3 regions of the Pseudomaricurvus sp. ABR4_320 genome follow, and region 3 is predicted to be linked to each of the others. Evidence: predicted binding sites of a transcription regulator. Region 3 holds the regulator's gene; each other region holds the start of a gene.
The links. Region 3 encodes sigma-54, which starts transcription at its own class of promoters, with help from an activator protein. Its sites were predicted from a motif close to TGGCACANNNNTTGCNNT; they were not measured.
Positions count from the first base shown of each region.

Region 1: a site for sigma-54 is predicted at 587-604, ahead of fliD (flagellar filament capping protein FliD). Genes of this name have one in related genera too.
Region 2: a site for sigma-54 is predicted at 1,124-1,141, ahead of ACXAFR_RS18995 (amidase family protein). Genes of this name have one in related genera too.

Region 1 is NZ_JBSWVF010000004.1:178,209-180,478, forward strand. Features, by position in the region: gene ACXAFR_RS09835 (flagellin N-terminal helical domain-containing protein) at 1-71, shown strand, start outside; gene ACXAFR_RS09840 (flagellar protein FlaG) at 153-539, shown strand; gene fliD (flagellar filament capping protein FliD) at 753-2,270, shown strand, end outside.
Region 2 is NZ_JBSWVF010000010.1:98,204-100,473, reverse strand. Features, by position in the region: gene ACXAFR_RS18995 (amidase family protein) at 1-1,003, opposite strand, end outside; gene ACXAFR_RS18990 (Fe2+-dependent dioxygenase) at 1,433-2,116, opposite strand; gene ACXAFR_RS18985 (alpha-hydroxy acid oxidase) at 2,110-2,270, opposite strand, start outside.
Region 3 is NZ_JBSWVF010000019.1:65,001-67,270, forward strand. Features, by position in the region: gene ACXAFR_RS23730 (RNA polymerase factor sigma-54) at 89-1,615, shown strand; gene hpf (ribosome hibernation-promoting factor, HPF/YfiA family) at 1,724-2,017, shown strand; gene ACXAFR_RS23740 (PTS sugar transporter subunit IIA) at 2,021-2,270, shown strand, end outside.

The DNA.
Region 1 (2,270 bases), on a different contig from region 3:
AGCAAGCTTCTCAGGCGATGTTGGCTCAGGCGAACGCTGCTCCGCAGCAAGTTCTTTCACTGCTCCGCTAATGAGTCATCAATTAGCTCGGCGTCTGGAGCCGGCTGAATAGCCGGCCCGGATTTCACTAAAGAGTTAGAGAGGTAACCCACATGAATGAAGTATCAGGACAGCTGCCAACCGCGGCACTTACCCGGTCTGCTTCATCAAAGGGTGCTGTCGATGTCTCAACAGCTTCCGCTGAAACCGGCAAGAAATTGCCGGTTACAGAGGAGCTGCCTGAGCAGAAGAAAGCTGACACTCGTGAAGCGTCCCCACAGGATCTTCAGGATGCCGTCGCCCAGATGAACGAATTCGTTCAATCCGAGCGCCGCGATCTTCAGTTCAGTGTCGACGAAACTTCCGGTCAAACGGTGGTTAAGGTGATGGACCGTGACAGTGGCGATATTATTCGTCAAATTCCAAATGAAGTCTTTTTGGAGCTGGCACGAAACGTTCAAGAGAACGACGCCCTGAATCTGATCAACGTTCAAGGTTGATGTCGAAAACACTCTAGAGCAAAGTGGAGTACCAACCCGTTCCTGGTTGGCACTCCCTTTGCATTTTAGCGTTTACAGTAAGAATACATGGATTTTCTGCGGTAGACGTTGTCAAAAAATTTGTCCAATCCACCCTTCAAGTTTTTCTCGTCCCGCCGATAAATACTTTAACCGCAGCACAGAAGCAAAAGGCTTCAACACAGGTTATTCATTATGGTGGACTCAGTAGACAGCACAACCATTGGCAGCAACATCATTACCGCGCTGGGTGCCGGCTCGGGTATTGATACAGGCTCTTTGACCTCTCAACTGGTCGAATTGGAAGGCTCTGTCAAACAGAACACCATTGATACCAAACGCGAAACCATTGAAGCGCAAATTTCTGACTACGGATTGGTTCGAAGTGCGTTGTCGACTTTGCAGGAAAGTGCAGATCTGCTCGGTAATTCAGAAACGTTTAATACCAAAACGGCGACACTCGGCGAAAACTCCAGCATCGTTCCAACCGAGCTGGCAGAAGAGGCTCCGGTGGGCAACTACGCGTTCACGGTAGAGTCCATTGCGCTGTCGCAATCACTGTCTACGAGCTCTTCCTACGAAGATCCCAGCTCTGCGGTGGGCAAGGGGACCTTGACGTTTAACTTTGGCGAATGGAGTGAGGATCTATCCACTTTTACTGGGGATACCTCGAAAGAGTCCGTTACGATAACCATCGATGACAGCAATAACTCTCTGACCGGGTTGGCGAACGCCATCAATGAAGCGGATATGGGCGTCAAGGCCAGCGTCATCAACGACGGTGTTGATGGCTATCGCTTGCTCATCAGCGCGGAAACCGGCGCGAAAAATCAGCTTTCCATTACCGCTGCAGAAAATGCCTCGGCTCCAGGGCTGGCGAGCTTCAATTTTGATGAGACAACACAGGCTATAACGCAACAGCAGGCGGGGACCGACGCTCAGTTGACCTTCAACGGGTTGCCCATTTCACGCAGCAGCAATGACATTGATGATGTTCTAGAAGGCTTCAAATTCAGTCTCGCCAAGGCCACACCCGGTGAGGTGATTACCGTCAGCATTACTGAAGACACGTCGGTTGCTCAGGAAGCCGTGCGTGGTTTCGTCGATGCGTTTAATGCCTTTTTAGAGGCGATCGAGCCTGCGATTGGCTACAACGAAGAGATTGAAGACAACGGCAGTCTCTACCGTGATGCCACCACCAAAACGATATTGAATCAGATGCGAAATCTGATCAGCTCTGCGGTACCGGGGATTGAAGAAGGCTTTAACGCGCTGGCTAACGTGGGGATTCAAACCGAACTGGATGGTACCATCAGTCTAAATGAAGAGATTTTCAGTGAAGCGTTCGCCAGCAACTATGAGTTGATTAAAGATATTTTTACCCCGCAGGCGTCTTCCAGCTCTGATTTCATTACCGTTAATGGCTGGGGTGATAAAACCACACCAGGCTCCTATGAAGTGGAAATCACTGCAGACCCGGAACACGGCTATCTGACGGGTACCGCTCCCTCTGGCTCTCTGTTGAGTGATTTGGCCTCAGCCAGCACCTCACCGGGTTACTATACGGGCTCAAGTGCCGCGTCCAGTTTATTGGATGATCTGCTGCCTTCGTCAGGCAATCTAACCGGTGAGGAAGTTACCGCGCCATTAAACCTTTTGACGAATGGTGCTGCCAGTGGCGACTATGATTTTGCAATTACGATTGATGGTGTG
Region 2 (2,270 bases), on a different contig from region 3:
GATCTGCACCCATCGCCGGTGCGGTAGTTGCAGTGCTCGGTAACAACAGTACACAGTCGCGATCAGCAAGCCACGCTTGTAACTCTCCCTGCCAGCGCAATCGCACCTCTTGTGCGGCATCGATTTCAGCATCCTGTAAATCCAATGCCATATGAATTCGCTGTGCAATCGCGGGCTCAAAGTGTTCCACATTCTTCCTTAGCCAGTCACCGTGGGTGCTCGCAATGGCCGCCCCCTGCAAAACGCGAAAACTCTCGCCCAACTGATCTAACATAGAAGCCTCGGGAATAGGCAGATCTTCGACGCTGGAAAAATGAGAGTGCAAAACCGGTAGCACCTTCTCAAAAAACGTAGATTGAATCTGAAGGTCCGCAAACGCCCATAGCGGACGACATAAAACGGCCGTTCGAGGCGAGTCAAAGTCATCATCAGGTGGCAAAAGTCGCTCACCAATGGTTTGCAAGAGAGGCACATTGCGAGTGAACCACCCCACTGTATCAAAGGGGGGCGCCAATGGAATCAAACCTTCCGACGACACGACCCCGTGAGTTGGTCGCATGCCGAACAGGCCGCAATAGGATGCCGGTACTCTGACCGAGCCTCCGGTGTCTGTGCCCAAAGCCGCATCAGCAAGACCTGCAGCAACAGCCGCGGCAGATCCCATGCTGGAACCGCCACAGACATGGCCGGGGACCCTAGGATTTTCAGCAGTACCGTAATGAAAATTGCTCCCTTGTAGGGCATAGGCAAGCTCATCCGTATGGGTGAATCCCACGAATTCCGCACCGGCATCCAGCAGTTTTTGCAGCGCAAGAGCGGTTGTTTCGGCGGGCCCGTGACTCTCCCACCAGGCTGGATTACCTGCAGTATTCCGTTCACCGCGCAGATGGAACAAGTCTTTCACCGCGAGCGATATTCCCTGCAAGGGTCCAATTTCAGTGAGTCGCAAAGCTCGAGGACCATGGGAACAAAAGACGCCCGGAGGCAGAACTGACGCTGTCATCACAGATTCCTTGGTTGCAGCAGAGAATACCTCCCGAGCCAATCCTGTATCGACAGATACTATTGAGTCAGGTGGATCTGGAAATTAAGAATGGCGAGGTAAATGCCCCAAACATTAAAAGGAGCAAGAACTTCGCCACTATCTCTCTGAGCAGAACACAGGAGGCTGTCTGAACAACCACCCATAGGGAAATCATGATAAAACAGATCACTGAATATCGCGGTAATACAACGATTCAGAGATAGGTTGGGCGATGTGGATTTGGCGCGCTACGTGGCAACGCCTATTTATCTGACCAATTGGTCAAGAATACTATCGGAAGCACAGGGGTTGGTCAAGCATCATACAGTTATCCGACGAAGCTTCTCCGGAGAGTATGGAAAACTGAAAAACACTGAGTGAATTTAAGAGCGCCACTCGACAGACGGCTTAGCAGTCAGCCCACTGCCGTAATAGGTTGTGATATATGCCTGAAAGGCGGGTCACCTCAGCATCATCTGAGCCTCGCTCGAGAGTGAGCTGCTGAATACTTGAGTCCAGGTCGAAGAGTAAGGTTCTCTGATCGGGCTCTCTCACCATGCTTTGAATCCAGAAAAAAGCGCAAATCCGTTCGCCCCGTGTCACCGGAGTCACCTGATGCAAGCTGCTCGAGGGATAAAGCACCATGTCACCCGCTTCTAATTTTACCTCCTGTACCCCAAACGCCGTTTCGATCGTCAGTACGCCACCATCGTAAGATTCCGGCGCCGTAAGAAACAGCGTCGCGGACAAATCTGTCCGCATATAATGGCCCGAGGAAGGGAGCCCCATTACAGACCCATCAACATGCACACCATAAGTGCCACCATTGCGGTAGCAGTTAAACTTGGGAGGATAAATCGTTTTCGGCAGCGCCGCCGAGATAAATTGAGGATGCTGCCCCAATCGGGACAATATCTGGTTACGCAACTCTTCGGCAATCGGCTGCCGATCATCAAGCTGTTCGTTGGATTTAACCTTTGACGCAACGGCGCCCGCTGACAGTCGCCCAGCTTGCCACTGAGCGCTCGCGAGCTTCGCCAAATACAGTTTTACCTCTTCTGGCGACAGCAGGCGTTCGATCGTTATCAACATGGATGTTCCGCTCTTAAAACTCTTTCAGGACTTATTTCAGTGAGCTTAGGCGTACCGGCAAGACTCATAACCACATGCAACTCTTCAACCAGCGTTCGCAGTAAATGCGCCACACCCAAAGCACCGGCCACCGATAAAGCATACACTTGCGGAC
Region 3 (2,270 bases):
CTCAGCCGGTTTTCTCTTGCGGCCACACGGTATTTCAAATTCCGCATCGCGGTCTCTCACTGCGGCGGTATCGGTAATCGACGTAGATATGAAACAATCGTTACAGCTTAAACTTGGTCAACAGCTGACCATGACCCCTCAACTGCAACAGGCAATCCGGTTGTTGCAGCTATCCACTCTCGATCTTCAGGCAGAAATCCAGGAAGCTCTCGACTCCAACCCGATGCTGGAAATATCCGACGAAGACGTCGACAGCGGTGGACAGGAGCAAAACAGCAAAGACGGCGACGATAAAAACAGTTCGACAGAAACCTCAAACTCTGAGGCTTCCAGTGCTGAAGAGACGACCAACTACAACGAAAACGAGACAGATACCGCCAACGCAGAAGGCGACTGGAACGAATCCATACCTGAAGATCTGCCCGTCGACACCAGCTGGGACGATGTCTACCAAGCTGGTCCTACCGGTACCGGCCTCGCCTCTCCCGAGCAGGAAGACAGTGATTTTGAGTCCCGTCGCGGAACAGACGAAAGTCTCCAACAGCATTTGAACTGGCAGCTGAATCTGACCCCCATGTCCGATCGAGATCAGATCATTGCCATGGCCATCATTGACGCCGTTCAAGACAACGGAATTCTCAGCATTACAGTCGATGAAATTTTCCAGGGGCTGGAATCTGAACTGGAGGAGCTCGAACTCGACGAAGTCGTGGCCGTTTTACATCGAATTCAGCAATTCGACCCCCCAGGCGTTGCCGGCCAAGACCTGAGTGACTGCCTGTTGATACAGCTCAATCAACTGCCTGACTGCCCCGCCCTCAAAGATGCTAAGCTCATCGTAAAAGAACATTTGGCGCTACTGGGCAACCGGGATTACAAGCAGTTGATGCGCAAGACCAAACTTAAAGAATTTCAATTGCGGGATGCAATCCTGCTGATCCAGAGCCTGAACCCGAGGCCTGGAGATCAAATTAACATCGGTGAAACCGAATATGTCGTACCCGATGTTTTCGTCACCAAACAAAATGATCGCTGGACGGTTAACCTTAATCCTGAAATTGCGCCTAAAATTAGAATTAACGACACCTACGCTGCCATGGTGAAACGCGCCGACAGCAGCACGGACAATAATTTTTTACGCGACAATTTGCAGGAAGCCCGCTGGTTTTTGAAAAGTCTTCAGAGTCGTAACGAAACCCTACTCAAAGTAGCCACCTGTATTGTCGAAAAACAGCGTGCGTTTCTTGATCATGGGGCAGAAGCGATGAAACCTCTGGTACTGCACGATGTCGCAGAAGTTGTCGGCATGCACGAATCCACAATTTCCAGGGTGACAACGCAAAAATATATGCATACCCCTCAGGGCATTTTCGAACTCAAGTACTTCTTCTCCAGCCACGTCAGTACGGAATCCGGCGGTGAGTGCTCTTCAACGGCTATTCGCGCCATTATCAAGAAACTCATCGCTGCAGAAAATCCGCAAAAACCACTGAGTGACAGCAAAATTACAAGTCTACTGGCGGACCAGGGTATTCAGGTTGCCCGACGCACTATCGCCAAATATCGCGAATCTCTCAACATTCCGCCATCAAATGAACGTAAAAGACTCCTATAACATCGATTTTCAAGACCCTGTTTTGGGTCTGAATGCAGAGAAGTCCAGCACCAACCGACTTCTCCACCAGCCAACAGCGCTGGTCTACACACAAAAGAGGAGCAATCTATGCAAATCAACATAAGTGGACATCACATCGATCTTACTCCAGCGATAAAAGACTATGTAACCAACAAGCTGGATCGACTCGAACGTCATCATGATCGAATAACCAGTACCAATGTGATCCTGTCTGTTGATAAACTACGCCAGAAGGCAGAGGCGTCTGTCCACGTGAGTGGAAAAGACTTCTATGCCGATTGCGAATCAGAGGACTTATACGCGGCGATCGATATGCTGGCTGACAAACTGGATCGGCAACTGTTAAAGCATAAAGAGAAGCTGAAAAATCATCATCGTTGAGATATGCAGCTTAAAAACATTCTCACTCAACACCGCTGTGCCTGCGGTGTTGAGTCTCTTAGTAAAAAACGCACCCTGCAGATTCTGTCGGAACTTATCGCTGAAGATCTTCCCGATCTCAGTGCTGACGACATTTTCACCAGCATGACAGCTCGCGAAAGGCTGGGGTCTACAGGTATTGGTAATGGTATTGCCATCCCGCACTGTCGGGTGAAAACCTGTTCCAATACGGTTGGTGCCTTGCTGCACCTGG